DNA from 4 places in the Salinispora sp. H7-4 genome. Region 1 is predicted to be linked to each of the others. Evidence: riboswitches for the same ligand, from Rfam matches in the RefSeq annotation. Region 1 holds a riboswitch; each other region holds the start of a gene.
The links. Region 1 has a riboswitch for cobalamin ahead of H0524_RS06380 (ribonucleoside-diphosphate reductase subunit alpha). Riboswitches for the same ligand answer to the same signal wherever they lie in the genome.

Region 1 (7,522 bases):
TCGGGTACGTGACGAACGGGCTGCGCGTCACCATGGCCCCGGACCCCAGGACGACGGGCCTGATCGAGGCCCTCCGGTCGGTGCTCTCCCACCAGACAGTCTGAAACACGCCTTACGGGGCGTCGATCATGGTGGTGGCCATGTATATGGCGGGTTCGGCGCAGGTCCGTGGCATCCGGGTCGGTCAGGGAGAAATAGGGGACAGTCCGGATGCTCTGGGTCGCGACGTGGCGAAAGATAGCTCAGCATGCAGAACCGAGTGACAGCAGCGCTACTCCGCTATGTCGAGCAGACGTACGGGCCGGACATGTGGCGCCGGCTGGCCACGGCCACTACGACGGTGCCCTCAGCAATGAGAACGCTGAAGGGCCGCCGTTTCGTGGCCTCGATCCTTGCCCTACCTCTCGCACTGGTGACCACCGCTCTCACCGTGGTGCTCGCCGGCATCATGCTGATCAATGTCGGCTACCCGCTGCGGCAGGTGCTCGGTCTGGGTGGCCACGAGGGCAGCATATGGGCCAGCACCTACTACGACGCGTGGGGCGGTCCTACCCTGCTGGGTGCCTGGGCGGTGCACGCAATGCTCGCGACACTGGTCCTTTTTCCACTGCTGGGTTGGGCCATCCGCGGCCTCGTTCAGCTTCAGCTACGCCCCGCCAGGACGACGATCGCATCTCCGCGTACGGTGGATGCGGTCGTAGCGTCCGGAGAACGTGGGCGGCCCCGAGCCCGTAGACCAGCCGGGACGCGCAGGCGGAATGCCCGGTGGCGGCGTGTCCGTATTGCTTTCGCGGCCTTCGGTTCGGTGTACGTGTTGGCACTGCTGGCGAACTCGGCGGGAATCGGTGACAACGTCATCTGGGTGCCGCGCGACGTGCTGAGTAGTTGTGCGCTGATCGTCGTCCTCAGCCCGCTGATCGCCGCCGCGGTGCTGGTTTTCCGCGCGGACCCGGCCGATCGGTGAGCGCTCAACGCGTACCTGTGGTGTCGGGTATGTCGAGCACAGATCAGGCGTTGGCGATCGAGGCGGCGTCGGCGGGAGCCACGGTCGTCCGCAACCACTATGGATCCACACTGGCCCGGTTCGCGAAGGGTGCCGGAGACTTCGCCACCGCGGCCGACCTCGCGGCGGAAAAGGCGATCCTGGACCTTCTCCGCGCGGCGCGCCCGGATGACCTCCTGGTGGGGGAGGAGAGCGGGCGCTCCGGCGCTGGCGACAGCGGACGTCGATGGCTGGTTGACCCGTTGTGCGGGACCTTGAACTATGCGGTGCGCAGCATGTTGGTCGCGGTCAATGTGGCGCTGCAGGCCGGTACGCAGGCAGTGGTGGCCGCCGCGGCTGACCCGTTCAACGACGAGGTGTTCTGGACCGACGGCACCGCCGCCCACCTCCGTCGGGGCGGTACGGACGAGCGGCTCGTTCCCTCGGCCGACTCCGCGCTGGTGGACCTCAACCTGGATCCGCCGTTTCCCAACGGGGAGGTCTTCCACGCTGCTCGGATCCTGACTGATGCCGGCTTCACCGCGCGGTTTCGCCCCCGGGTGCTCTCCACCACCCTGGCCGTGACCTGGGTCGCCGCCGGCCGCCGCGCCGGCTACGTCACCGACGGCCACGAGTTGCGGGACAGCGTGCACTTCGCCGCCGGGATCGCTCTCTGCGAGGCGGCGGGTTGCGTGGTCTCCGGAATCGACGGACGGCCGCCCCACTCCGGGCTGGGTGGTCTGGTCGTGGCTGCCGACGAGCGGACGCACCACGCCCTGCTTAAGTCCATTGAGAACCAAAGGCCGGCCTGAGTAGGGTTGCGGCGGTTTCCGGGTCGCCAGGGTGAGGGAGTTAGTACGGTGCAGCGGGTGACGATCCATCGGGACGGGGTGGCGCTGTCCTGCCTCGTGGGCGGCTCCGGCGACGAGGTGGTTGTGCTGTTGCACGGGCTGGCCGGCAGCGCGGCGGAGTTCGTGCCGACGGCGGAGGCGCTGCTGCCGGAGCACCGCGTGATCGTGGTGGATCAGCGCGGGCACGGTCACTCGACCCGGCGGCCGCAGGATCTCTCCCGCCGGGCGTACGTCGAGGATGTGCTCGCTGTGGTCGCTGAGCTCGCGGGCGGCGTGCCGGTGACGGTCGTGGGCCAGTCGATGGGTGGGCACACCGCGCTGCTCTTCGCCGCCGAGTATCCCGAGCTGGTGCGTCGGCTGGTGCTGCTGGAGGGCGGGGTCGGGGGCCGCGAGGAGCGGGGGGACTACCCGGCCGAGCTGGGTGCCTTCTTCGCCTCGTGGCCGGTGCCGTTCGCCGATGTTCGCCAGGCCGCCCAGTTTCTGGGCGACACCCCGGTGGCGCAGGCCTGGCTGCGGGACCTGGACCGGCGCCCGGACGGGCTCTGGCCGCGATTCGAGGCGGGGGTGATGCGGGGGGCTATCGCGGCCGTCGCCGACCGGGCCTGCTGGGACGAGTGGCAGCGGGTGCAGGCCCCCACCCTGCTGGTGTTTGGCGAGCACGGGATCATCCCCGCCGCCGAGGTGCGGCGCATGGTGTCCCTGCGTCCGGATGTCGAACGGGTGGTTGTTGCCGGCGCCGGGCACGACGTCCACCTGGAAGACCGGGGCGCCTGGGTGCGCGCCTTGGGGCAGTTTCTCCACCGCTGACACGCCGACACGACATCTGGTGTTGCATGTCGGGTGGGGGTGGCATATATGGTGTCTCCCGTAGCTGGTTCGGCGCTCCCACCGGGAGTGGCCGAGGCAAGAGGGAACCCGGTGGAAGTCCGGGACTGCCCCGCAGCGGTGAGTGGGAACGACCGCCGTCATCACGCACTGGGCTGATCGAAGCCTGGGAAGCGACGGCCAGTAGGCGACCGGGTCCCCGGGCGTGCCCGCGAGTCCGAAGACCTGCCAGCGCGCCGTACGCGTCGCGTGCGGCGGTTGGCGGCCGCGCGGGACGGCCGACACCCGCAGCCGCCCGGTGTGGTCAGCCACCGGGCGAATGATTGTGGTGTCCCCCTGCGCGTTCGTCGACCTTGTCGGCAGGTGGAGGAGGGGGAGATGACGGCGACGCGGGAACGTGCCACGAGCGGTCCGGCCGGGGAGACGACGACGACGCGGGAACGCGCCACGGACGGTCCGGCCGGTGCGGCGCAGCAGCAGCGGCGGCAGGTGATGGAGGTCCGCAAGCGCAACGGCGACACCGAGCCGGTGGACGTCAACAAGATTGTCCGCGCGGTGGAGCGGTGGGTCGGCGACCTGAACGAGGTGGACCCGCTGCGGGTGGCGACCAAGACGATCAGCGGCCTGTACGACGGGGCGACAACGGCCGAGCTGGACCGGCTGTCGATCCAGACGGCGGCGGAGCTGATCGGCGAGGAGCCGCAGTATTCGAGGCTGGCGGCGCGGCTGCTGGCCGCGTACGTGGACAAGGAGGTCCGGGGGCAGCAGGTCGCGAGCTTCAGCCAGTCCATCCGGTACGCCCACGGCCTCGGGCTGATCAGCGACGACACCGCCGCCTTCGTGTCCCGCAACGCCCGCAAGCTCGACGACGCGGTGGACCCCGCCGGCGACCTGCGGTTCGAGTATTTCGGGTTGCGTACGGTCGCGGACCGCTACCTGCTGCGGCACCCGCAGTCGCGGCTGGTGGTGGAGACCCCGCAGTACTGGCTGCTGCGGGTGGCCTGCGGGCTGTCCCGGACGCCGGCCGAGGCGATCGGGTTCTACCGGCTGATGTCGTCGCTGGCGTACCTGCCCAGCTCACCGACGCTGTTCAACTCCGGCACCCGGCACACCCAGATGTCGTCGTGTTTCCTGGTCGACTCGCCGCGCGACGAGCTGGACTCCATCTACCAGCGGTACCACCAGGTCGCGAAGCTGTCGAAGTTCTCCGGCGGCATCGGCATCGCCTGGTCGCGGGTCCGCGGCCGGGGCGCGCTGATCCGGGGAACGAACGGCCGGTCGAACGGGATCGTGCCGTTCCTGAAGACCCTCGACGCCGGCGTCGCCGCGGTCAACCAGGGCGGCCGGCGTAAGGGCGCGGCCTGCGTCTACCTGGAGCCCTGGCACCCCGACATCGAGGAGTTCCTGGAGCTGCGGGACAACACCGGCGAGGACGCCCGGCGTACGCACAACCTGAACCTGGCCAACTGGCTGCCGGACGAGTTCATGCGCCGGGTCGAGGCGGACGGCGACTGGTCGCTGGTGGACCCGTCCGACGCCCCGGAGCTGCCCGACCTGTACGGCGCGGAGTTCGACGCCGCCTACCGGGTCGCGGAGAAGAAGGCGGTCCGTACGGTCAAGGCGCGGGACCTGTACGGGCGGATGATGCGCACCCTGGCGCAGACCGGCAACGGGTGGATGACCTTCAAGGACCGTTCGAACGCGCTGTCCAACCAGACCGGGGCGCCCGGCAACACGATTCACCTGTCGAATCTCTGCACCGAGATCCTTGAGGTCAACAACGACGCCGAGACCGCGGTGTGCAACCTGGGCTCGGTCAACCTGGGCACCCACGTCAGCGCCGACGGGGTGGACTGGGCGAAGCTGCGGGAGACCGTCCGTACCGCGATGGTCTTCCTCGACCGCGTGATCGACATCAACTACTACCCGGCCGAGCAGGCGGCGGCCTCCAACCCGCGTTGGCGGCCGGTCGGGCTCGGGCTGATGGGGCTGCAGGACGCCTTCTTCACGCTGCGGCTGCCGTTCGACTCGGCCGAGGCGCGGGAGCTGTCCACCCGGGTGCAGGAGGAGATCTTCCTGACCGCGTTGGAGACCTCCGCCGAGCTCGCCGAGCGGTTCGGCCCGCATCCCGCGTACGCCGAGACCCGCGCCGCCCGGGGCGAACTGCACCCGGAGCTGTGGGGGGCCGAGCCGGCGCAGCCGAGGCGGTGGGCCGAGCTGAAGGCGCGGGTCGCGGAGCACGGTCTGCGGAACTCGCTGCTGGTGGCGATCGCCCCGACCGCGACGATCGCCTCGATCGCCGGCTGCTACGAGTGCATCGAGCCGCAGGTGTCCAACCTGTTCAAGCGCGAAACCATGTCCGGCGAGTTCCTGCAGGTCAACACCTACCTGGTCGGTGAGCTGAAGACGCGCGGGTTGTGGACGGCCCCGATCCGGGACGAGATCAAGCGGGCGGAGGGGTCGGTGCAGGGCATCGCCGAGCTCCCCGCCGAGGTGCGGGAACTGTTCCGGACGGCGTGGGAGCTGCCGCAGCGGGCGCTGATCGACCTGGCGGCGGCCCGGGCCCCGTACATCGACCAGTCGCAGTCGCTGAACCTGTTCCTGGCCGCGCCGACGATCGGCAAGCTCTCCTCGATGTACCTGTACGCCTGGAAGTCCGGGCTGAAGACCACCTACTACCTGCGGTCCCGTCCCGCGACGCGGATCCAGCAGGCCACCGTCGCCGTCACCCCGACCCCGTCGAGCTCCGCCGGGGCCGACGCCGAGGCGCTGGCCTGCTCCCTGGAAAACCCCGAAAGCTGCGAGGCATGCCAATGACCACCGACGCCGAGACCCGTACCGCGACCGCCGGGACCGGTGGCGGGCGGCAGCTGCTGCTCGACCCCGGCATGGATCTGACCCTGCGCCCGATGCGGTACCCGCACTTCTTCGACCGGTTCAAGGAGGCGATCAAGAACACCTGGACGGTGGAGGAGGTGGACCTGCACTCCGACCTCGCCGACCTGGCGAAGCTCTCCCCGGCCGAGCGGCACCTGGTGTCCCGGCTGGTCGCGTTCTTCGCCACCGGCGACACGATCGTCGCCAACAACCTGGTGCTCAACCTCTACCAGCACGTCAACTCCCCGGAGGGCCGGCTCTACCTGTCCCGGCAGCTCTTCGAAGAGGCGGTGCACGTCCAGTTCTACCTGAACCTGCTGGACACCTACGTGCCGGAGGAGAAGGAGCGGTTCGCGGCGTTCGCGGCGGTGGAGAACATTCCCTCGATCGCCCGCAAGGCCGAGTTCTGCTTCCGGTGGATCGACTCGATCTTCGAGCTGCGGGAGCTGCGGACCCGGGCGGACCGGCGGGCGTTTCTGCTCAACCTGATCTGCTTCGCCGCCTGCATCGAGGGCCTGTTCTTCTACGGCGCCTTCGCCTATGTCTACTTCCTCCGCTCCCGGGGTCTGCTCAACGGTCTCGCGTCCGGCACCAACTGGGTGTTCCGCGACGAGTCCATGCACATGGCCTTCGCCTTCGACGTGGTGGAGACCGCCCGCGCCGAGGAGCCGGACCTCTTCGACGCCGACCTGGAGCAGCAGGTCCGGGAGATGATGGCGGAGGCGGTCGACTGCGAGGTCCAGTTCGCCGCGGATCTGCTCGAGCAGGGGGTGTCCGGGCTGTCCCTGGCCGACATGCGGGAATACCTCCAGCACGTCGCGGACCGGCGGCTGGTCACGCTGGGGATCACCCCGATGTACGGCAGCCAGAACCCGTTCGCCTTCATGGAGTTGCAGGACGTACAGGAGTTGTCGAACTTCTTCGAGCGGCGGGTGTCGGCGTACCAGATGGGCGTCAGCGGGAGCGTCACCTTCGACGACGACTTCTGATCCGAAGCTGGGCGCGCGGTTGGTTTCGGGCTTGACCTTGACGCAGCGTCAACCCTGCACGCTGGGGTCATGTCGATAGATCTTCAGCAGGTACCGGGGCAGAGCCGGGAGCCGGCGATCCAGGTACGCGGCCTACACAAGTCCTTCCAGGAGCTGCAGGTGCTACGCGGCGTCGACTTCGACGTCGCGCCGGGCAGCGTCTTCGCGCTGCTCGGCTCCAACGGGGCGGGCAAGACCACGGTGGTACGGATCCTGTCCACGCTGCTGCGCTCGGATGCCGGTGCGGCCACCGTGAACGGCTTCGACGTTGCCGCGCAGGCGGGAAAGGTGCGTGCGTCGATCAGCCTGACCGGGCAGTTCGCCGCGGTCGACGAGGTTCTCAGCGGGCGGGAGAATCTGGTGCTGGTCGCCCGGCTGCGGCGGCAGCGGGAGCCGGGTCGGGTCGCGGATGACCTGCTGGCCCGCTTCGCCCTCACCGACGCGGCGAACCGCCGGGTGGCGACGTACTCGGGTGGGATGCGTCGTCGCCTCGACCTCGCGATGAGTCTGGTGGGGAAACCACCGGTGATTTTCCTCGATGAGCCGACGACCGGGCTGGACCCGCAGGCGCGGCTGGAGGTGTGGCAGGCCGTCCGGGAACTCGCCAGCCAGGGTACGACGGTGCTGCTCACCACCCAGTATCTGGACGAGGCCGAGCAGCTCGCGGACCGGATCGCGGTCCTGCACGAGGGGCGCATCATCGCCAACGGCACGCTCGCCGAACTGCGGCGGCTGTTCCCGCCCGCGACCGTGGAGTACGTCGAGAAGCAGCCGTCCCTGGAGGACATCTTCCTGGCCATCGTCGGCGGCGGGGACACCGCCGTGCCGACCGCATCCACCGCACCGGTACGAGCAGCTAAGGACCCCCGATGACCGGCAACTTCCTCAGCGACACCACCGCCCTGACCCAGCGTTCCCTGCGCCACATCGCCCGCAGCCTGGACACCATCATCACGACC
Region 2 (7,522 bases), on a different contig from region 1:
CCGGTCACCAGCCCGACGGGTACGCCATCAGCCTCGCGCAGTGTGAGCGGATGCTCGACGTCTTCGTGGCGAGTGAGGGCGAGGCCGAGGTGGTGATGTTCTCCGGCGGAGAGCCCACCATCCACCGGCAGATCCTGGACTTCGTGGACGCCGCCCAGGCCCGCCCGATTCGGGCCGTCAACCTGAACACCAACGGAATTCGGCTCGCCAGCGACCGGAGGTTCGTGGCAGCGCTCGGCGAGCGGAACCGTCCCGACCGGGCGGTCAACATCTACCTGCAGTTCGACGGGTTCGACGAGCGGACACACCGGGAGATCCGGGGGCGGGACCTGCGTGAGATCAAGCAGCGCGCGTTGGACAACTGCGCCGAGGCCGGCCTCACCGTCACCCTGGTGGCCGCGGTCGAACGAGGGCTCAACGAGCACGAACTCGGCGCCATCATCAGCCACGGCCTGGCGCACCCGGCCGTGCGCAGCGTCTCGTTCCAGCCGGTCACCCACTCCGGCCGACACACGCCCTTCGACCCGCTGACCCGGCTGACCAACTCCGACATCATTCACCTCGTCGCGCGGCAGCGGCCCGACTGGTTCCGGGCCGAGGACTTCTTCCCGGTGCCGTGCTGCTTCCCGACCTGCCGGTCGATTACCTATCTGCTCACCTCGGGCACGCCCGGCGCCGAGGATTTCGCGGTGGTGCCGATTCCTCGGCTGCTCGATGTGGCAGACCATCTCGACTACGTCACCAACCGGGTGGTGCCGGACCCCGCTGTCCGGGAAGCGCTGGAGAAGCTGTGGTCGGCGTCGGCATTCATGGGCACCGACACGACCAACGTGCGCCTCGCCCAGACCGCCGCGGCGCTGGACTGTGCCGACGCCTGCGGCGTCAACCTACCCGAGGCGGTGGCGAACCTGACCGACCGGGCCTTCATGATCGTGATCCAGGACTTCCAGGACCCGTACACCCTCAATGTGCGGCAGCTGATGAAGTGTTGCGTCGAGGAGATCACCCCGGACGGCAGACTGATCCCGTTCTGCGCCTACAACTCGGTCGGCTACCGGGAACAGGTCCGCGAGCAGATGTCCGGGGTGCCGGTCGCCGACGTGGTGCCCAACGCACTCGCGCTGCGTTCGATGATCACCGACTCCCCGTACGGGTCGAAGGTCGCCCAGCGTTCCGACGGCGTCGCCGCCGAGCGGCGGGTGGCACCGGACGCCACCAACGTCGGGCGGCGGATCCGGTGACGGGGAGTGAGCCCGCAGCGGACCCGAAGGGCTGCTGCGCCGCGGTCTACGGTTCGGACCTGGTCGCCCTGCTCCTCGGCGAGGCATACCATCCCGGTGGTTCGTCGCTGACCCGCCGACTCGCCACCCGACTGGCCTTGACCGGCGGTGAACGCGTGCTCGATGTGGCGAGCGGACGGGGTACCAGCGCGCTGCTGCTGGCGTCCGAGTACGGCTGCACGGTGACCGGTGTGGACCTCGCCGGTCCCAACGTCGCGGCGGCCACCCGGGTGGCCCGGTCCGTTGGCCTCACCGACCAGGTGCGGTTTCGGCGGGGAGACGCCGAGCGGCTGGCTGTCGACTCGCACTCGGTTGAGGTGGTGGTCTGCGAATGCGCCTTCTGCACCTTCCCCGAAAAGCCCACCGCAGCGGGGGAACTGGCCCGGGTGCTGGTCCCGGGCGGGCAACTCGGGCTGGCCGATGTTGTCGCCGTCCCCGACCGGCTGCCCCCCGAACTGACCGGGTTGGGAGCGTGGATCGCCTGCGTTGCCGATGCGCGTCCCCTCGATGAGTACGTCGCCCTGCTGGCCGGCGCGGGGTTGACGACAACCCACACCGAACGGCACGACTCCGCGGTGACCACGATGATCGACCAGATCGAGGCGCGCCTGACCGTGCTGCGGATGACCGCCGCGGATCAGGCGGCGGCGCTCGGCCTGGACTTCGACCGGGCCCCGACGGTCTTGGCCGCGGCCCGGGCCGCGGTCACCGATGGTGTGCTCGGCTACGCCCTCCTGACGGCCAGGAAACCGGGAACCGGCCTGTGCTGAAGCTCTCGGCTCGTGGCGCAGCGTGGCGTTCGGTTCGCCGCAGCCGGCGGAGGCGGGTAGCGATTGGCGTGAATCGACAGCTTGCCGTCTGGGCGGGTGCCCGATAGCCTCTCGCCGTCAAGGTGCACGGGAAGCCGGTGGAAGACCGGCGCGGCCCTCGCCACTGTGACCGGGTAGTGATCTCTGACTGTGCCACTGGGCCCAACCAGGCCTGGGAAGGCTGGAGTGAACGTCGATCCGGAAGCCAGGAGACCGGCCTTGACACGGATCTCATCCACGAGGTGCTGGAAGGGAAGGTCATTCGATGCATATCGCCGAGGGGTATCTCCCTCCGGAACAGGCGGCGGCGTGGTTCGTCGTGTCCGCGCCATTCGTCGTACACGGGAGCCGGGCCCTGGTCCGGCAGGTCCGTGCAGATCCAGACTCGAAACTGCTGCTCGGCGCGGCCGGTGCCTTCACCTTCGCGCTGTCCGCATTGAAGATCCCGTCGGTGACCGGGTCGAGTTCCCACCCGACCGGCACCGGGCTGGGGGCGGTGCTGTTCCGACCGCCGGTGATGAGTGTGCTGGGCGGCATCGTGCTGCTGTTCCAGGCGCTGCTGCTGGCCCACGGCGGGCTGAGCACGCTGGGCGCGAACATCTTCTCGATGGCGATCGTCGGCCCGTGGGTGGCGTATGGGAGCTACACCATGGTCCGTCGTGCTGGCGGTGGACTGGGCCCGGCGGTGTTCGCCGCTGCGGCCCTGGGCAGCCTGGCGACGTACGGTGTCACCGTCGCCCAGCTGGCCCTGGCGTTCCCCGACCCGGTCGCCGGCGTCGGCGGTGCGCTGGCGAAGTTCGGCGGGATCTTCGCCGTGACCCAGATTCCACTGGCGATCAGCGAGGGACTGCTGACCGTTCTGGTGGTCCGCCTGCTGAGTCGGACCAGCGGGGATGACCTGCGTCGGCTCGGCCTGCTGCGCCCGGCGGCGGAGGTACGGGCATGAGGCGCTTCTCCTGGGTCAACCTGCTGTTGCTGCTCGCGGTGCTGCTCCTGGCGGTGGTGCCGCTGGCGTTCGGCCTCGGGTCGGGGGAGGAACCCTTCTCCGGCGCGGACGCCCTCGCCGAACAGGCCATCGTCGACGATCATCCGGACTACCAGCCGTGGTTCTCGCCGATCTACGAGCCGCCGTCGGCCGAGCTGGAGTCGGCGTTCTTCGCCCTCCAGGCTGCGCTCGGCGCCGGCCTGCTCGGCTACTACTTCGGTGTTGCCCGGACCCGGCAGCGGCAGCGCGACGCTGTCGATCGGCAGCGCGGTTAGCGTGTTCGCCCTCGACATCGCGGCGCACACCGGTCCCTGGCGAGGTCGGCACCCCGCCGAGAAGGCGCTGCTCGCGCTCGGGCTGCTGGTCTGTGCGGTGGCCCTGCCCACCTGGCCCGCCGCGTTCCTGTCCGGTGGTGCGGCGGCGGTGCTGCTGGCCGCCGCACGGGTGCCACTGGTCGTGGTGCTGCGGGCGGCCCGGGTGCCGCTGCTCTTCGTGGCCACGTCGACCGTCCCGTTGCTCGTGTCGATGCCGGCTCCGGCCCGACTGGCCATCGACCCCGCCGGCGTGCCGCTGGCGGTACAGACCGCGGGCCGGTCCGTGGCGGCGTTGACCTGCCTGCTGCTGTTCACCGCCACCACACCGTTGTCGGATGTCCTGCCACGACTGCACCGGCTGGGGATCCCCCCGGCGGTCACCGAGGTTGCCGCGCTGACGTACCGGATGCTCTTCCTGCTGGTGGAGAGCGTGCATGCGGTCCGACAGGCGCAGGCGGCCCGGCTTGGCTTCCGTACCTGGCGGACCGCCTACCGGTCGCTGGCCGGACAGGCGGGGGCGGTGTTCGTCCGGGCGTTGCACCGAGCGCGGCGGCTGGAGGAGGGACTGGCGGTGCGGGGCTACACCGGTTCACTCGCCGTGCAGGTGGCGGCCCACCGGGTATCGGTGCCGTTCGTCGCGGCGACCACGGCGTTGCTCGGCGCGATTGTCATGGTCAGCACCGGATTGGTGTCCCCTTGGTGAACGCCTCGCTGCTGGAGTTCGATGAGGTGGGCTTCGCCTACCAGCCGGGTCGGTCGATCCTGGCCGGGGTCAATCTTCGGATCGACCCTGGTCAGCGGCTGGCCGTACTGGGCCCGAACGGCGGCGGCAAGACGACGCTGTTCCGACTGGCGGCCGGCGCGCTGCGGCCCGCCACGGGCCAGATCGCCGTCGCCGGCACCCGGGTGCGACACACCCGGGCCGGCCTACGGGAGCTGCGGCAGCAGGTGCAACTGGTGGTGCAGGACCCGGACGACCAGCTCTTCTCCGCCAACGTCCGGCAGGATGTCTCCTTCGGGCCGGTCAACCTGGGGCTCCCGGCCGCGCAGGTGCGGCGGCGCTGTGACGCGGCACTGGCGGCGCTCGGTGTGTCGGCGATCGCCGAGCGACCCACCCATCTGCTCTCCTACGGCCAGCGCAAGCGGGTGGCCATCGCCGGTGCGGTCGCGATGCACCCGCGGCTGCTCATTCTCGACGAACCGACCGCCGGGCTCGACCCGGCCGGGGTGGAAGCACTGCTGCGCACCCTGGACGACCTGCACACGGCGGGTACGACGGTGGTGCTCTCCACTCACGATGTCGACCTCGCCTTCCGCTGGGCGGACGCGGTGGCGGTGGTCTCCGGCGGTGGCGTGCGGACCGTAGCCAGGGCGGACGGCCTTGCCAATGAGGGCCTGCTCGCGGCGGCACACCTGGTGCCGGCGTGGGCGCCGCTGGTGCACCGGCTCCTGGATCGGATTCCGGAGCTGGCGGGGGCTCGTCCGCGGGCGGTGACCGAACTCGCCGAGCTGCTCAACGATGCCGAGCTGCTCAACGATGCCGAGCTGCTCAACGATGCCGAGCTGCTCAACGAGGCTGTGCCGGATGACCGGTGATCGCCGCAACCCGCTGCGTGGCGTGGCCGGGGCAGCGGTCCCGCCGCCCGGCCGTGGCAACGGCGCTGATCCCGCTGGGACAGCGGCGCCAACGGGTGCCGGGCCGTGCTCGGCACCCGTTGGCACCCGTTGGTCAGGCTGTGCCGCGTCGGCGGCGCAAGAGCACCAGGCCGCCGGCCACCAGGACCAACAGGATCCCGCCGCCGATCGCCGCCGTGCCGATCCCGCTGCCGCCGCCGTCGTTGTCGGTCGCCGCCACCGGGCTGGCCGCCGCAGGCTCCGTCGGCGGTGTGGTGGGCTCGGCCGTGGGGGACGACTCCGCCGGCGTCTGAGCTGGCGCCTCGACCCCAGCGGGGTCGGCGACGGTGAACGCGTACGAACCCTGGACCGGGTGCCCGTCGGCGGAGACGACCCGGTACGCCACGGTGTAGGTGCCGTTCGCGAGAGTTCCGTCGATGCTGATCGTGCCCTTTGCCCCGGTGACCACGGGTTCACCGGTGGGGACCTTCTGCTCCGCGGCGTCGGAGAGGACGATGGTGGTGAACGCCGGATCCAGCTTCTGGAGGAACTCCAGGGTGATCTCGGCCGGCGCCTTGTCCAGCTCGGCGTTCTTGGCCGGTGTGGTGGTCTTCAGGGAATTGTGCGCGGCAGCCGGCGCGGCCGGTACGAGCAGCAGCGCGGCGGCGGCGAGGACGGCGGCGAGGAAGCCGGCGGGTCTCGGGCGGGTGTTGGTCCGCATGGTTCTCCTGTCGAGGTCAGCCGAGCAGTTGCTGGCCGATCCAGCCGCCTTCGGAGCAGCCGGGTGGGATCGCGAAGACGGCGGAGCCGATCGGGGTGGTCCACTCGTTGAGTAGGTCCCGCTCGGCCAGCCGTCGTTGGATGGGTAGGAACTGCTGGGTGATGTCGGCCTGGTATGAGGCGAAGATCAGGCCGCTGTCCGCAGTACCGTCGGCGCTGGGCACGCCGTCGTAATTGTAGGGGCGGCGCAGAATCCGGAGCCGGTCCTCGGTGACGTGGGAGCGGGTCAGGTGCGAGAAGTCCGGGATGACGGTGAGCCCGCCCGACCCGAGGGCGTCGAAGTCGGGCTCGTCGTGTTCGTCCGTGCCGGTCAGCGGCGCGCCGGTGTCGAGCCGGCGGCCGACGGACAACTCCCGGTCGGTGCGGCCGAGGAGGTCCCACGTCTCCAGGTTCATGCTGATTCGCCGGACGACCAGGGTGGTGCTGTCGCGTAGCCAGGCCGGCCCGTCCGGTACCCACACCGCGGTATCCAGGGGAGTGCCCGGCTTCGGGTTGGCGGTGCCGTCGAGTTGGCCGAAGAGGTTGCGTTGGGTGCGCCCCGGCTCGGCCCCGGCCGCGCGCCGGAAGCCTTGCTGAACCCAGGCGACGGTGGCGAAGGGGCGGCTGTCTTTCACCAGCACCCGCTGGGCATGCGCGACGGTCAGCGGGTCGTCGGCGCAGATCTGCAGCAGCAGGTCCCCGCCGGACCAGCGGGGGGAGAGCCGGTCGATGCGGAACGCCGGGAGGGCGGCCACCGATGGTGGCCGCCGCTCGTCGACGTTGGCCGCCTGGTAGAAACCGGGGCCGAAGCCGAAGGTCACCGTCAGCCGGGCCGGCAGCAGCCCGAGCTCCGGCTCGGTGTCGGCCAGGGCGGGACGGCCCTGGGTGAGGCGGGCGGCGTCGTCGGAGAGCAGTCGCAGCATCCGTCCCAGCGCCTCCCGGTCCGTCTCCGGTCGGAGGGCGAGCGCGACGAACGCCGCGTGTGCCTGCGGCTCGGTGGCGACCCCCGCCTGGCGGGTCCCGTGGAACGGTTCGACGGCGAGCCCGATCTCCGCCACCGGCGCCAGCTCGGCGGGGCGGGTCGCGGGGCCGTCCGAGGAGCCAACGGCGGTGACCGCCACGGTGGCGCCGAGCGCGCCACCGGCGGCCAGGGCGCCGCCCGCGAGTAGACCGCGCCGACTCACCGCGCGGGGGCCGCTCCCAGTCACGACGCTGCGCTGGGGCTCATGGACATATCCGGCATACTGTGCTCGGGGTCGTAGCTCTCCTCCGCGCCGGTGAACGGCTTCGCCACCGCGGTGAAGGACTGGGTCCGACCGTCGGCGAAGGTGAGGGTGAAGGTCAGCTCATCCCCGGCCCGCACCGGCTGCTGCAGATCCAGCATCATGAGGTGGTCGCCGCCGGGCTCGAGCATGTGGCTGCTCTTCGCCTTGATCACGATGCCGCCCTCCTTGGCCTGCATGACCATCTCCCCATCCTTCATGGCCATCTCATGCAGCTCCATCGGCGACACCTCGGTGCTGACGCCGGTCAGGGTCACGTCGGCGTCGCTCTCGTTCACCAGGGTGGCGAACGCCGCGGTCATCCCCTTGTCGGCGGCCTTCACCCACGGGTCGTTGACCCCGACCACGTCGGCGGGGGCATCCGCCGCCGGAGCGGTCGTCCCCGACGGGGTTGGGTTGGTCGCCGACGAGTCGCCGGAGGAGCCACAACCGGCCATGGCGGCGGTCAGCAGGGCAGCGGCGACCAGGGCGGCCGGGC
Region 3 (7,522 bases), on a different contig from region 1:
AGGTGCTTCTGCTCTTCCTCGGACGCCATGGGTTCCCCCTGATAAGTGATGTGGATCGCAATTATCCGGTCAGCGTGCTGGGAATGACGGCGCTGCTCGTGCTGGGGGGCGCCGTCCTGGTGCCGACGCTGTTCGTGCCGGCCAGTCTTCTCGGTGAGGTTGCCGCAAAGCGGCGCGGGGCGCTCACCCGATGGGTGGTCGCGTTGGTCGCGGCCGGCGTCCTGGCCCCGACCTACGCGGCCGTCCTGGCGGTGGCAACCGACGCGTCGCCGGGCCGCACCCTGCTGACGTGCCTGGTCGCCGCGGTCGCGGTGCTCGGCCCGACCGCGGTGCAGGTTGGCGTCGCCCACGGCCTGTGGAGCTACACCTCGCAACGGCGGCCCCGCCCGGCCCAGCCGGTCAGCTGAGCTGGCGGGCGGCGGCGCGGCCGGCGACCCGGCCGGAGAAGAGGCAGCCGCCGAGGAAGGAGCCCTCCAGGGCGTTGTAGCCCATCATGCCGCCACCACCGAACCCGGCCACCTCGCCGGCGGCGTAGAGGCCGGGAAAGGCGTCGCCGTCACGGGTCCGGCAGCGACCGTCCAGGTCGGTCTCCAGCCCGCCGAGGGTCTTGCGGGAGAGGATATTGAGCCGTACGGCGATCAACGGCCCGGCCTTCGGATCCAGGAGGCGATGCGGCGCGGCGACCCGCAGAAGCCGGTCACCGCGGTAGTTGCGGGCGGAGCGGATCGCCTTGACCTGGGCATCCTTACCGAAGGTGTTGGTGAGCTGCCGGTCCCGTTCGGTGACGAGCGTACGGATCCGGCCGACCTCGATCGCCGGCACGTCCGGGTCGGCGATGCGGTTCATCCCGGCGACGAGGTCGTCGAGGGTGTCCGCGACGACGAAGTCCTCGCCGTGCCGCTTGAACGCCTCGACCGGCCCGGGAGCACCGGCCCGTACCCGGGACAGCAGCAGCTTGAGGTCCTTGCCGGTCAGGTCCGGGTTCTGCTCGGAGCCGGAGAGCGCGAACTCCTTCTCGATGATCTTCTGGGTGAGCAGGAACCAGGAGTAGTCGTAGCCGCTGTGGCGCAGGTGGCGCAGGGTGCCGAGGGTGTCGAAGCCGGGGAAGTACGGAGCCGGCAGCCGGTTGCCGGCGGCGTCCAGCCAGAGTGAGGAGGGGCCGGGCAGGATGCGAATCCCGTGGTTCTCCCAGATCGGATCCCAGTTCCGTAGCCCTTCGACGTAGTGCCACATCCGGTCCGGGTTGATGATGTTGGCGCCGGCCTCCTCGGCGATGCCCAGCATCCGGCCGTCCACGTGGGCTGGCACTCCGGCCACCATCCGCTTCGGCGGGCTGCCGAGCCGCGCCGGCCAGGCCCGGCGGATCAGATCGTGGTTGCCGCCAATGCCACCGCTCGTGACGATGACGGCCTGGGCCCGGGCCTGGAACTCGCCGACCACGGTGCGGCTGCTCGGCCGGCCTCGCTCGGCCGTGGTCGGCTCCAGCCGGCGGCCGTGCACCCCGACCACCGCACCGGCTTCCACCAGCAGCCCGTCAACCTGGTGGCGGAACGCGAACCGGATCCGCCCGGTGTCGACGTGCGCCCGTACCCGTCGCTCGAACGGCGCCACCACGCCGGGACCGGTGCCCCAGGTGATGTGGAACCGTGGAACCGAGTTGCCGTGCCCATCGGGCCGGCCGTCGCCGCGTTCGGCCCAGCCGACCACCGGGAAGACGCGATGCCCGTACTGCCGCAGCCAGGACCGCTTCTCTCCGGCGGCGAACTCCAGGTACGCCTCGGCCCAGGCGCGCGGCCACCGGTCCTCGTCCCGGTCGAACTGGGCGCTGCCGAACCAGTCCTGCCGGGCCAACTCGAGGGAGTCCTGGACGCCCATCCGCCGCTGCTCGGGGCTGTCAACCAGGAACAGCCCGCCCAGGCTCCAGAAGGCCTGCCCGCCCAGGTTCTGCTCCCCCTCCTGGTCAACGAGGAGCACGCTCCGGCCGAGGTCTGCTGCCTCGGCGGCGGCGACCAGCCCGGCCAGACCGGCTCCGACCACGACGATGTCAGCTTCCACGGCTGCCTCCTATCGGTGCGGCGGGCATTGACCCGCTTCCGGGCCGATCGCGGGGAGCGGGGCGGCGCCGGGGGTTGCCCCACCGTGCCGCAGTCAACCGGGTGACGCCACCACTTCCGCGCCCGGTGAGCATGAGTATTGTCAATCCGCGCGGTCCGGGGGTGGTCGGGCCGGCTGTCAGCGCGAGGGGCGGTGACCGGGGTGGGCCTCGCGGAACGGCTGATCGTACATCGGCTGCTCACCGAGCGTAGCTCGACTCTCGTGGACGAGCTGGTCGGCGCGGTCGTCGACCAGGTCCCGATCTACCGAGAACTCAGCGACACCCAACTGCGGGAGGTCACCGCCATCACCCGGTGGGCCGTCACCCGGCTCACCGAGATGTGGGTCGACGGCACTCGGCTGACCACCCGGGACGTCAACCGCTTTCGGGGCATCGGCGCCACCCGCGCCACCGACGGTCGACCACTGCTGGCGGTGCTGCGCGCCTATCGGGTCGCGGCGGCCGTCATCACGGACGCCATCGCCGCGCATGCCCCGCCCGGGCTGACCGTCGCCGACCTCGCCGCGCTGGTGCAGGCCCTGGTCGCCGCGCTCGACGAGTTGTCCGAGGCGTTGGCCAACGGCTATCAGCACAAGGCCGCCGAGTTGATCACCGACCGGCGCCGGCTGATTGACGAGTTCCTGCACGATCTGCTCGCCGGTCGTCAGACCTCGTCCGGCGCCCTCGCCGACCGCACCGAGCAGCTCAACGTCCGCGTTCCCACCAGCTTCGGCCTCCTCCTCGCCGGTGGCGATCCGAAGAGCCCGGAGACCCACCCGGCCCGCGTCGCCACCCTCGTGGCGTCGCCGGCCGCCGGCGCGGACCACGGCCCGGTCGACCTGAGTACCGGTGCGCTGTTGAGCACGGTGCGGGCCGGCGCGGGTGTCCTGCTGCTCCCGGACGGGCACGAGCAGTCCGAGGTCGTGGCGGCCGTGGCCGCTGGCGGTTGGCGGGCCTGTCTGATCAGCGGCGCCTCCCCGGCGACCCTGCCCCAGGACTACCGGGCTGCGGTAGCCGCGCTCGAGCACGCACCCGTGGCGGCGTTCGCCCGCCGGACCGTGCTCGACCGCGGCGACGCGCTCACCGTCGCGGTACTGCACGGCACGCCTCCCGTTGACCGTGCCGCACTGCACGCCGCGGTTCTCGGGCCGGTGCTCACCCCCGCCAACGCCCACCTGCTCGAAGGGCTCGACGCGTACCTCACCCACGGGTCGGCGATCGAGGCCGCGACCGCGGTCGGACTGCACCCGCAGACCATGCGCCATCGGCTCCGCCGGCTCACCGAGCTCACCGGTCGCAGCCTGACCCACTCCTGGGACCGGCTCGTGCTCGCGGTGACGCACGCCTCACTCCCGCCCCCGGGACGGTGAGCCGGCCGACGCCTCCCTGCGGGCTTGGGCCCACCCGCCGGCAGCGCGTCCTCAGCGCGTCATCAGGGGGCGTACAGGCGGCGCTCAGCCAAGGGTGGTGCACTGGAGGCCGGCGGCACCGGAGATGCGAGGAGGAGCGGCATGGGCTGGTTCAGTCGGAAGCGGTCGCGTACCTGGGAGTCTGACGGGGTGCCGACGAAGCTCGACCGGGAGGGCACCCGCGCGGACCTGGTGGCGCTGGAGCAGTTCGTCGCCAGCCGGACCGGGGTCGAGTTCTACCTGGAGCCGGAGACGACGGCGACGGACACGACGGTGGTGGCGATCGCGCACGACGGCGAGTGGATCCGCCGCCGTACCGGGTCGCCGCGGGTTGCCGCGTCACTCGCCCGCCGGCTGGCCCTGCCGCTGTACGAGGCAGCCAAGATGGGCTATCCGGAGCGGATGCGCGCCTGGAACCGGGCCCACCCGGAGCGGCGCCTCCGGTAGCCGCCGTGACCGTTACCTTTTTGATCGTCCCCACCCGGGGGCCCTCGGTCACCCGGCCCGGTATGACGATCCGGCAGCAGCATCCGCGGCGAGCACCCACCGCGAGGCGGCAACAAAACCTCAAACGAGCGTTCTTCCTCGCCGCGTTCGCAGCCCTCACCGACCCCGTCAGCCGCGCCTACTACGACCGCAAACGCGCCGAAGGCAAACGCCACGACGCCGCCCTCATCTGCCTCGCCCGACGCCGCTGCAACGTCCTGTTCGCCATGCTCCGCGACAAGATTCCCTACCAGCCAAGACCAATCGTCGCGGTCACCCCCGGCTGACCACATCAGGCAAAATCCGCAGATGACCCGGCCCCTGCTCCTGCTCGACGTCGACGGTGTCCTCAATCCCTACGGAACTGTTCAACCACCGGCCGGCTACACCGAGCACCACCTGTTCCCCGACGAGGAACCCGTCCGTGTCAACTCCGCACATGGCGCCTGGATCACCGAAGCGAGCACCGTCCTGGACGTCGCCTGGGCCACGGCCTGGAACGACGAAGCCAACCAGCTCCTCGCACCGCTACTGCACATCACCTCCCTGCCCGTGATCACCATGCCAGCCGCACCGTTCCACCCCAGCGACAAAATCCCGCTCATCGCCGCCTACGCCCAGCAACGGCCCGCGGCATGGATCGACGACCTCCACACACCCCAAGCCCACACCTGGGCCGCGACCCGCACCAGCCCCACCCTGCTGATCACCCCCGACCCAACGATTGGCCTGACCCGTGACGCCATCGACCACATCATCGTCTGGGCCAAAGCCCTCGATGCGCGTTGACAAACCCATTAGGGACACCCCCGGGGCGGCGGCTCCGGGACTGGTCGACCGCTGCTCTGCCCTCGTTTCGTTGACCGGGACGTATTGGTGTGGCAGAGTTCGCGGCCGGACGGCAGTGAAGGAAGCCGGTGTGAATCCGGCGCGGTCCCGCCACTGTCACCGGGGAGTGATCCCCCTTGTGGAGCCACGACCGTGCGTCGCGCGGTTGGAAGGCCGGGGGTGAGCGTCGATCCGGGAGCCAGGATACTTCGGCCGTCGGTGCACCCCAGGGCGTGGATACCCGAGGAGGACCCGATGACGTGTAGCGTCCCATCCATCGACAGTTGTCGCATCAGTCTGGCCGGCGGCGGTATGCCCGCCACCGGTCCGCGGCCCGACCCCGCCGCGATTGGTCCCGCTGCCGCGATTGGTTTCGCCGCCGCGACGGGTCCCGCCGCCGAGAACGTCCCTGCTGCCGTGCGGGGGGGCCGCCGTTCTCGGCCCTGCTGCCCGCGGTTGATCGCCGCCTGACGCGCGCCCGGTCGGCCCGCCCGGTCGGGTGGCCCGAGACGGTGCCCGCGAAGCCGAATCACCTCCCGCTTCACTGATCGCCCGCGCCACAACGTGGGCGTCACTCTCCGGAGTTTGCTGTGCGCATTCTGCTGCTCTCCACCGCCGACACCGACCTGCTCGCCGCGCGGGCCAGCGGGGCCGACTATCGCCTGGCCAACCCGAACCGCGTGGCCGTCGACGGCGTCCCGGAACTGCTCGACGGCGTGGACCTGGCCGTCGTACGCCTGCTCGGCGGTCGGGCCGCATGGCCGGACGGACTGGCCGCGGTCCTCGCCGCGAACGTGCCGACGGTGGTGCTGGGCGGGGAGAGCGTCCCCGACGCCGAGCTGACCGCCGCCTCCACCGTGCCCGCCGGTGTCACCACCCAGGCCCTGTCCTACCTGGTCGAAGGGGGACCGGAGAACCTGGCGCAGCTGGCCCGGTTCCTCTCCGACACGGTGCTGCTCACCGGCGCGGGGTTCGCGCCCCCCGCACCGACCCCGGCGTACGGGATGCACGGTGCCCGGTCGACCAGCCCGGACCGGCCGACCGTCGGAATCGTCTTCTACCGGGCGCACGCGCTCGCCGGCAACACCGCCTTCGTGGACACGCTCGCCGACGCCGTGGAGGCCGCGGGAGGAAACGCGGCGCCGATCTTCTGCGGCTCGCTGCGCGGGCTGACCGCCGGCGCGGGCCCACTGGAACTCTTCGCCCGCTGCGACGCGCTGCTGGTCACCGTACTCGCCGCCGGGGGCACCGTGGCCACCGACGCGGCCGGCGGTGGCGACGAGGACGCCTGGGACGTGGGCGCGCTGGCCGCCCTCGACCTGCCGGTCATCCAGGCGCTCTGTCTCACCAGCACGCGGGAGCAGTGGGCCGACAGCGACGCCGGGTTGTCCCCGTTGGACGCGGCGATGCAGGTGGCGATCCCGGAGTTCGACGGGCGGATCGTCACCGTGCCGTTCTCGTTCAAACAGCTCGACGCGGACGGGCTGTCGGTCTACGCGCCGGACCCGGAGCGCGCCGCCCGGGTGGCCGGAATCGCCGTCCGGCACGCCCGGCTGTGGCACCTGCCGAACGCCGGCAAGCGGGTGGCGGTGGTGCTCAGCTCGTACCCGACGAAGCACTCCCGGGTCGGCAACGCCGTCGGCCTGGACACCCCGGCCAGCGCGGTGCGGCTGCTCGCCGCGCTCGCCGCCGCCGGCTACGACCTCGGCGCGGCGCCCCTACCGGACGACGGGGACGCCCTCATCCACGCCCTCATCGCCGCCGGCGGCCACGACGTCGAGTGGCTCACCCCCGAGCAGCTCGCCACCGCCAGCGCACGGGTACCGCAGGAGACGTACCGGCGGTGGTTCGACCAGGTGCCGGCGCAACTGCGCGCAGACATGGTCCGCCACTGGGGGGAGCCGCCGGGCGAGCTGTACACCGACGGCGGTGGCCTCGTCCTGGCCGGCCTGCGGTTCGGCAACGTGGTCCTGCTGATCCAGCCGCCCCGCGGCTTCGGGGAGAACCCGATCGCCATCTACCACGACCCGGACCTGCCCCCGAGTCACCACTACCTGGCCGCGTACCGGTGGCTGGCCGCCCCCGCCACGGCGGGCGGCTTCGGCGCGGACGCCGTGGTGCACCTGGGCAAGCACGGCACCCTGGAGTGGCTGCCGGGCAAGGGCCTCGGGCTGGCCGCCGACTGCGCTCCGGACGCGGTCCTCGGCGACCTGCCGCTGGTGTACCCGTTCATCGTCAACGACCCGGGGGAGGGGACGCAGGCCAAGCGCCGCGCGCACGCGGTCGTCGTCGACCACCTGGTGCCGCCGATGGCCCGCGCCGAGACGTACGGGGACCTGGCGAAGCTGGAGCAGCTACTCGACGAGTACGCCACCGTGCAGGCGCTCGACCCGGCGAAGGTGCCCGTCGTCCGGGGACAGATCTGGGAGCTGGTGCGCACCGCGGAGCTGCACCACGACCTGCACCAGTCGGAGATGCCGGCCGCCGACGACTTCGACGACTTCGTGTTGCACCTCGACGGCTACCTCTGCGAGGTCAAGGACGTGCAGATCCGCGACGGCCTGCACGTGCTGGCCGAAGCACCTGGCGGCGAGGCGCGGGTCAACCTGGTGCTCGCCGTGCTGCGCGCCCCACAGGTGTGGGGCGGGACCCGGGCCCTGCCCGGCCTGCGGCAGGCCCTCGCCGCCAGCTACGGCCTGGACGA
Region 4 (7,522 bases), on a different contig from region 1:
GGTCGGTGTGGGCGTCGGGGTTGGCGTGGGCGCGGGGACCCCGTCGACCACTCGTGTCGCCGCGTAGAGGCGCGACCAGGTCACAGTCGAGATCTTGACCACGTCGCCGCTGCTCGGGGCGTGGACCATCCGCCCGCCGCCGATGTACATGCCGATGTGGTGGATGCTGGTCCAGCTCGAGCCGGAGGCGAAGAAGAGAAGGTCACCGGGGAGTAGGCCGGTCCGGGGAACGGTGCGGTGCCGGGTCGCGTAGTACTGGTCGCGGGAGACCCGGGGCAGGCTGCGGTTGCCGGCCGAGCGGTAGGCGGCCCAGATCAGGCCCGAGCAGTCGAACCGATCCGGTCCCTCGGCCGCCCAGAGGTACGGGTCGCCGAGCTGGTCCAGCGCGTAGCGGACCGCCGCGCGGGCGGTGGGGTGCGCGGCGAGCCCGTTCGCGGTTTCGTTGGCGACCCACTGCGCGCCGAGCGCCTGCTCCGCCGCCTCCTGCTGACGCTCCAGCTCCAGCAGCTGGGCGGCGTTGTCCTGGCGGAGAGTGGTGAGCTTCGCCTTCTCGCTCTGCAGCGCCTGCTCGGTGCTGGCGTAGGAGGTGTTGACGGAACGCAGCCGAGACTGCGCCGCCGTCATCACCTGCTGCGCGGCCTGCTCGTCGGCGCGGGCGCGGTTGAGCTCCCGGGTCGCTGCGGTGGTCTCCCCGCCGGCGACGTCCTTCCCCCGGGCGAGGCCGGAGAGCTCGCTCAGATCCTGGAGATCGTCGGCGAAGGGCGCGGAGGGCAGCGCCGCAGCCGCCTTGAGCGCCTCGGCGGCCGCGGCATCGGCGCGCGACTGAGCCTTGGCCAGCGCGGTCAGGGCCACGTTCAGCTCCTGCTCGGCGGCGACGAGCTGTGCCTCCGCCTCGGTGCGCTGCTGCTTGAGCAGGAGTAGCTCGTCGCTCAGCTGGCCGATGCGGGCCTCGGCCGCGTAGATCTGGGCGGCGAGCGGCCCGTTGATGAGGTTGTTGACCGGCGTTGTGGCCGACGGGGCGAGCGGTTGACCGCCGGGCAGGCTGAGCGGGCCGGACAGGACCGGGCGGGCGCCGCTGTCGGGCACGGTGTCGGGCAGCGGCGGATCGGCGTAGACCGGCGCGCTGAGGGCACCGGCGGCGATGACGCCCAGCAACGCGGACCAGAGCTTGGGACGGAGCACCGGCGAGATCACTGGGTTTCGTCGAGGTAGCCGTCCGTAGCCGCTGTCGCCCATTCCGCTCCTTGTCTGGGTCAATCCGTGCATTGGGTGCACACGGTGGCCGGACGCTACCAGTGGTGTGTCGCGCTCGGCCTACCCTGTCTTATCGCACGCGGGCAGCAGTGTCGATGTGTGGCCGGGTTACGAGTGGCTGAGAGTTTGGGTAACGGCGACGGCGGAGAGCGGTGAGGTTCGTCGCGGCCCACCGCCCGCGCTGACTGTTGGTTCGCCGGCCCACGTAGGCTCGACCGGGACCGCAGGCGGAAGGGACGGGGCTGGAGATGGACGCCGGACTCAAGCGCGAGCTCGAAGCGAAGGTGTACGCCGGCGAGCGGCTGACCCGCGCGGACGGGATCGCCCTCTACGACAGCGACGATCTGACCTGGCTGGGGCGGCTCGCACACCACCGGCGGACCGAGCGCAACGGCGACCGGGTGATGTTCAACGTCAACCGGCACCTGAACCTGACCAACGTCTGCAGCGCCAGCTGTGCGTACTGCTCGTTCCAGCGCAAGCCGGGCGAGAAGGACGCGTACACGATGCGGATCGACGAGGCGGTCCGCAAGGCCAAGGAGATGGAGGACGAGCAGCTCACCGAGCTGCACATCGTCAACGGGCTGCACCCCACCCTGCCATGGCGCTACTACCCGAAGGTGCTCCGTGAGCTGAAGGCGGCGCTGCCGAACGTCCGGCTCAAGGCCTTCACCGCGACCGAGGTGCAGTGGTTCGAGAAGATCAGCGGCCTGAGCGCCGACGAGATCCTGGACGAGCTGATGGACGCCGGCCTGGAGTCGCTGACCGGCGGCGGTGCGGAGATCTTCGACTGGGAGGTGCGGCAGCACATCGTGGACCACGCCTGCCACTGGGAGGACTGGTCGCGCATCCACCGGTTGGCGCACAACAAGGGCATGAAGACCCCGTCAACCATGCTGTACGGGCACATCGAGGAGCCCCGGCACCGGGTTGACCACGTGCTGCGGCTGCGGGAGCTGCAGGACGAGACCAACGGCTTCGTGGTCTTCATCCCGCTGCGTTACCAGCATGACTTCGTCGACTCGGCGGACGGCAAGATCCGTAACCAGATCCAGGCGCGGACGACGATGGCCTCACCGGCGGAGTCGCTGAAGACGTACGCGGTGTCCCGGCTGCTCTTCGACAACGTCCCGCACGTGAAGTGCTTCTGGGTGATGCACGGGCTATCGGTCGCCCAGCTGTCGCTGAACTTCGGCGTGGACGACCTGGACGGCTCGGTGGTGGAATACAAGATCACCCATGACGCCGACTCGTACGGCACGCCGAGCACCATGAACCGGACTGACCTGCTGGATCTGATCTGGGATGCCGGGTTCCGCCCGGTCGAGCGCAACACCCGGTACGACGTCGTGCGCGAGTACGACGCCGCGCCCCCGCTCGCCGAGCGTCGCGCCCAGCCGCAGCAGGTGTGGGCCTGATCGTGCTGGTCGGCGGTTCGCGTACCCTCGTAGGGCCATGACCGAGCAGCGCAACAGAATTCCCCGGCGAGATGCCGAGGGGCGGGTGCTGACCCTGGGCGACCTGCTCGGGGTGAGCCTGGCCGGCTGGGTTGTCGGGGTGCTCGCGTTGGCGACCCTGGACCTGGGCTTCAGCTCGCTCAGTTCGGGGGAGTTCGGCCAGGCCAACGGGTGGTTGGCGGTGATCCTGCCGGCCTGGCTCTACTGGGATGACTTCCGCGCCTGGGGGTTTGGCGCCGCCCGGGTGGTGGCGGGCCTGGCGGCCGGAGCCGTGGGGCTGACCCTCGGCCTGGTGGTGGCCGGTTTCACCGCTGACCTGCCGCCGGTGGTTTCCGGCGGGCTGGGCGCGGTGGCCTTCACCGTCGGATACGCGGTGGTGTGGTTCCACGGGGTGCGGTGGCTGGCCCGGAGGACGGGCTGAGGCCGCCCGTCGACGGCGGAGAACGGAGTACGGAGATGAGCGCGGCGGTCAAGTACACGCTGGGCCGGATCGGGCTGTTTGTCGTCGTGCTGGCGGCCCTCTGGTTCGTGGAGTTGAATCTCTTTATCAAGCTGATGGTGGCGTTGATCTTCTCGGCGGCGCTCTCCTTCTTCCTGCTGCGGCCGTGGCGGGAGGAGATGGCCGAGGAGATGGCTGCCGCCACCGAGCGGCGGCGCGCGGAGAAGGAGCGGCTGCGCTCGGCGCTGGCCGGCGAGGATGAGGCCGGGACGGATTCGACGGAGTCGGGCGGGGACGCGCCGAAGTCCTGATCTGCCCGGGAAACTCGGGCCGCTGCCGGGATGTCCCGGCTTCGCCATCGAATTTATACATGGAAGAATATTGATATGACCATGCGCTGAGTGGTGGAGTGTGCGGTACCAGGCGGGAAAGGTTTCCCGCGCTTGTCAGGAGGTTGTCCATGGCCTTCCGCACCCCTACCCTCCGCCGCCGCCTCGCGCTCGTCGTCGCCGCGGGATTCGGCCTGCTCACCTTCGCCGCGTCACCGGTCTCCGCGAACACCACGCCGGAGGCCACCGGTGAGTCGGCCGCCGTCCAGTACCGGGTGCTCGGCCCGCGTACCGTGACCGACCGCAGCGCGGTCGCCAGCACCGGCGCCGCGATCGACTACTCCGAGCACGGTGTCCTGCACGTCACCGCCACCGCCGCCGAGGCCACCGCGATCACCAAGCTGGGCTTCGAGCTGGAGGAGGTGCCGGTAGCCCCCACCGGCCACGACCACGACCACGGGGACGTCGGCATCTCCGACTTTCCGCCCGCCGACTCCGACTACCACAACTACGCCGAGCTGACGGCGGTGGTGAACCAGGTGGTGGCGGAGCACCCCAGCATCGCGCGGAAGATCAGCATCGGCACCTCGCACGAGGGCCGGGACCTGATGGCGGTGAAGATCTCCGACAATGTCGGGACCGACGAGGACGAACCAGAAATCCTCTTCAACTCCCAGCAGCACGCTCGGGAGCACCTGACCGTGGAGATGGCGATCTACCTGCTCAACCTCTTCACCGACAACTACGGCAGTAACTCCCGGGTCACCAACGTGGTCAACAGCCGGGAGCTGTGGATCATCCCGACCGTGAACCCGGACGGCAGCGAGTACGACATCGCCACCGGCTCGTACCGGTCGTGGCGCAAGAATCGGCAGCCGAACAGCGGCTCGTCCTGGGTCGGCACCGACCTGAACCGCAACTGGGACTACCTCTGGGGCTGCTGCGGCGGCTCCTCCGGCTCCACCTCGTCGAGCACCTACCGGGGCCCGTCGCCCTTCTCCGCCCCGGAGACCGATGCGGTGCGCGACTTCGTGGACAGCCGGGTCGTGGGCGGAGTCCAGCAGATCAAGGCCAACATCGACTTCCACACCTACTCCGAGCTGGTGCTCTGGCCGTTCGGCTATACGTACAGCAACACCGCCCCGGGAATGACGGCCGACCAGTACAACACCTTCGCCACCATCGGCGGGGAGATGGCGGCCACCAACGGCTACACCCCGCAGCAGTCCAGTGACCTCTACATCACCGACGGCAGCAGCATCGACTGGATGTGGGGGGCGCACGGGATCTGGGCGTACACCTTCGAGCTGTACCCCGGCTCCGCCGCGGGCGGCGGCTTCTACCCACCCGACGAGGTCATCCCGGCGGAGACCGCCCGCAACCGCGAAGCCGTGCTGCTCCTCTCCGAGTACGCCGACTGCCCGTACCGGGCGATCGGCAAGGAGGACCAGTACTGCGGCGGTGGCGGCGGCGGGGAGACGGTCTGGGCGGACACCTTCGAGACCGCGACCGGCTGGACGATCAACCCCAACGGCACCGACACCGCCACCACCGGCCAGTGGGAGCGGGGTGCCGCCCAGGCGACCAGCTACTCCGGCGCCAAGCAGCTCACCCCGTACGCGGGCGGTAACGACCTGGTCACCGGCCGGCTCGCCGGCTCCTCGGTGGGCACCCACGACATCGACGGCGGCGTGACCAGCGCCCGCTCCCCGGCGGTGGCCCTGCCCTCGAGCGGCACGCTGACGCTCTCGTTGGCCTGGTACCTGGCGCACTACTCGAACGCCTCCTCGGCCGACTACTTCCGAGTCAGCGTCGTGCACAGCGGCGGCACCACCACCCTGCTCAACCAGGCCGGGGCGGCGACCAACCGCAGCGCCTCCTGGTCGGTGGCCAACCTCGACCTGACGCCGTACGCCGGCCAGTCGATCCAGATCCAGGTGGCGGCGGCGGACGCCGCCGGCGGGAGCCTCGTCGAGGCTGCCGTCGACAACGTCACCATCACCGTTTCCTGAATCCGGGTGGGGGCCCTGTCCCGCGGGGCCCCCACCCCACCTCGTCACACGTCTGCGGCCCTCCGGGCGCCGGCCCGACCGTGCGTTACGGTGCTACCGACCATCCCGCAGCGAAGCCGGTGAGAAACCGGCACTGTCCCGCAACTGTGATGCCCCGGGTCATCCCGGGGACGAGTCAGGTCGCCTGCGGTCGGTCGCGATATGCGCTCTCGAGGAAGGGCGCCTCGTGGACGGGCGCCTCGGTCCCTGTCGGCGAAGCAGCAACTCCTCGACCGACAGGAGGCCCGATGTCCAGACGTACCCCCCGGTTCCTCACCGCGGCTCTCGCGGTGGCCGCGCTCGCGCTCGGCGGCTGCGCCGAGAAGACCACCGACTCCCCCGCCGACAACGGCGCGTCCAGCGCCGCGACCTTCCCGGTAACGGTTGGCTCGCTGACGCTGGAAGAGCAGCCGGAGAAGATCATCTCGCTGTCGCCGACCGCCACCGAGATGCTCTTCGCGATCGGGGCGGGGCCGCAGGTCGTCGCGGTCGACGACAACTCCAACCACCCGGCGGAGGCACCGCGGACCGACCTCTCCGGCTTCCAGCCGAACGCCGAGGCGATCGCCGCCCACAACCCCGACCTGGTGCTGCTCGCCAGCGACCAGAACAAGATCGTGGACCAGCTCACCACGCTGAAGATCCCGGTCTTCCTCACCCCGGCTGCGGTCACGCTGGACGACACCTATCGGCAGTTCACCGAGGTCGGCGCGTTGACCGGGCATCCCGGCGAGGCCGCCGACGTGGTCAGCCAGATGCAGGACGACATCGCGGAGTTGGTCGCGGACCTGCCCGAGCGGGCGGAGAAGCTCACCTACTTCCACGAGCTCGCCCCCGAGCTGTACACCGCCACCAGCAAGACCTTCATCGGCTCGCTCTACGCGCTCGCCGGGCTCGAGAACATCGCCGACCCGGCCGACGCGGACGGCGCGAGTGGCGGCTACCCGCAGCTCTCCGAGGAGGTCATCGTCCAGGCCAACCCGGACTTCATCTTCCTCGCCGACACCAAGTGCTGCCAGCAGAGCGTCGCGTCGGTCCAGGACCGACCCGGCTGGTCGACGATCACCGCCGTACAGGAGGGCCAGGTCGTCGCGCTCGACGACGACATCGCCTCCCGGTGGGGCCCGCGCGTCGTCGACCTGCTCCGCACGATCATCGAGGCGACCGCCAAGGTCCCCGCGTGACGCTGGGCTGGTGGCGATAGCAGAGGCCTCCCCATGCGGCAGGTGGTAACCCAGCGCCCCGCCGACCGCCCCACCGGCGGGCCGGCGGGGCGGTCAGCCGCGGCTCGGCCCGCCGGACTGCGGCCCCGCTGGCTCGTCGCCGGGCTGGCCGCGGTGCTGGCCGCCCTGGTGGCGGGCGTCTCCCTCGGCCCGGTCAGCCTGCCACCCGGCAGCGTCGCGGTCGAGCTGCTGAACCTCCTCCCCGGGGTCGGCCTCGACAGCGGGCTCACCGAGCGGGAGGTCGCCATCATCACCGAGCTGCGCCTGCCCCGGGCCGTACTCGGCCTGCTCGTCGGCGGATTGCTCGCCCTGGCCGGCGGCGCCTACCAGGGCGTGTTCCGCAACCCGCTGGCCGACCCGTACCTGCTCGGGGTCGCGGCCGGCGCCGGGTTCGCGGTCACCGTGGTGATCACCGCAGGCGGGGTCGGCGGGGCGGTCACCGGGCTGCCGGTCACCATCCCGCTGGCCGCCTTCGTCGGCGCGATCGGCGCGGTCACGCTGACCTACCTGCTCGGCTCCGCCGGCGGCCGAAGCCGATCACCGGCGACCCTGATCCTGGCCGGGGTGGCGGTCTCCGCCTTCCTCTCCGCCGGACAGACGTACCTGCTGCAACGCAACTCGGACAGCATCCAACAGGTCTATGCCTGGCTGCTCGGGCGGCTCGCCACCGCCGGCTGGCACGACGTACGGCTGGTCCTGCCGTACTTCCTGCTGACCGCCGTGGTGGTCCTGCTGCACCGGCGGGAACTGGACGTCCTCTCGGTCGGCG

Region 2: linked by a shared signal. The riboswitch ahead of H0524_RS05770 (energy-coupling factor ABC transporter permease) and the one ahead of H0524_RS06380 (ribonucleoside-diphosphate reductase subunit alpha) in region 1 are both predicted to bind cobalamin.
Region 3: linked by a shared signal. The riboswitch ahead of cobN (cobaltochelatase subunit CobN) and the one ahead of H0524_RS06380 (ribonucleoside-diphosphate reductase subunit alpha) in region 1 are both predicted to bind cobalamin.
Region 4: linked by a shared signal. The riboswitch ahead of H0524_RS23960 (ABC transporter substrate-binding protein) and the one ahead of H0524_RS06380 (ribonucleoside-diphosphate reductase subunit alpha) in region 1 are both predicted to bind cobalamin.

What each region holds. Positions count from the first base shown of each region.
Region 1 is NZ_JABZED010000006.1:9,015-16,536, reverse strand. It holds partial or broken gene H0524_RS06400 (esterase) at 1-104, shown strand, start outside; gene H0524_RS06395 (hypothetical protein) at 248-964, shown strand; gene H0524_RS06390 (inositol monophosphatase family protein) at 994-1,794, shown strand; gene H0524_RS06385 (alpha/beta fold hydrolase) at 1,843-2,640, shown strand; cobalamin riboswitch at 2,689-2,906, shown strand; gene H0524_RS06380 (ribonucleoside-diphosphate reductase subunit alpha) at 3,037-5,475, shown strand; gene H0524_RS06375 (ribonucleotide-diphosphate reductase subunit beta) at 5,472-6,524, shown strand; gene H0524_RS06370 (ABC transporter ATP-binding protein) at 6,594-7,436, shown strand; gene H0524_RS06365 (ABC transporter permease) at 7,433-7,522, shown strand, end outside.
Region 2 is NZ_JABZED010000004.1:117,808-125,329, reverse strand. It holds gene H0524_RS05780 (radical SAM protein) at 1-1,241, shown strand, start outside; gene H0524_RS05775 (class I SAM-dependent methyltransferase) at 1,238-2,050, shown strand; cobalamin riboswitch at 2,154-2,326, shown strand; gene H0524_RS05770 (energy-coupling factor ABC transporter permease) at 2,355-3,035, shown strand; gene H0524_RS05765 (energy-coupling factor ABC transporter substrate-binding protein) at 3,032-3,349, shown strand; gene cbiQ (cobalt ECF transporter T component CbiQ) at 3,351-4,091, shown strand; gene H0524_RS05755 (energy-coupling factor ABC transporter ATP-binding protein) at 4,088-4,984, shown strand; gene H0524_RS05750 (copper resistance CopC family protein) at 5,118-5,723, opposite strand; gene H0524_RS05745 (Dyp-type peroxidase) at 5,740-6,969, opposite strand; gene H0524_RS05740 (copper chaperone PCu(A)C) at 6,966-7,522, opposite strand, start outside.
Region 3 is NZ_JABZED010000004.1:56,075-63,596, reverse strand. It holds gene H0524_RS05475 (hypothetical protein) at 1-407, shown strand, start outside; gene H0524_RS05470 (FAD-binding dehydrogenase) at 400-2,055, opposite strand; gene H0524_RS05465 (CdaR family transcriptional regulator) at 2,248-3,465, shown strand; gene H0524_RS05460 (hypothetical protein) at 3,607-3,951, shown strand; partial or broken gene H0524_RS05455 (IS110 family transposase) at 4,018-4,277, shown strand; gene H0524_RS05450 (HAD domain-containing protein) at 4,300-4,779, shown strand; cobalamin riboswitch at 4,898-5,028, shown strand; gene cobN (cobaltochelatase subunit CobN) at 5,409-7,522, shown strand, end outside.
Region 4 is NZ_JABZED010000076.1:7,007-14,528, reverse strand. It holds gene H0524_RS23985 (C40 family peptidase) at 1-1,236, opposite strand, end outside; gene mqnE (aminofutalosine synthase MqnE) at 1,503-2,672, shown strand; gene H0524_RS23975 (hypothetical protein) at 2,710-3,132, shown strand; gene H0524_RS23970 (DUF4229 domain-containing protein) at 3,168-3,461, shown strand; gene H0524_RS23965 (M14 family metallopeptidase) at 3,611-5,491, shown strand; cobalamin riboswitch at 5,553-5,698, shown strand; gene H0524_RS23960 (ABC transporter substrate-binding protein) at 5,779-6,714, shown strand; gene H0524_RS23955 (iron ABC transporter permease) at 6,748-7,522, shown strand, end outside.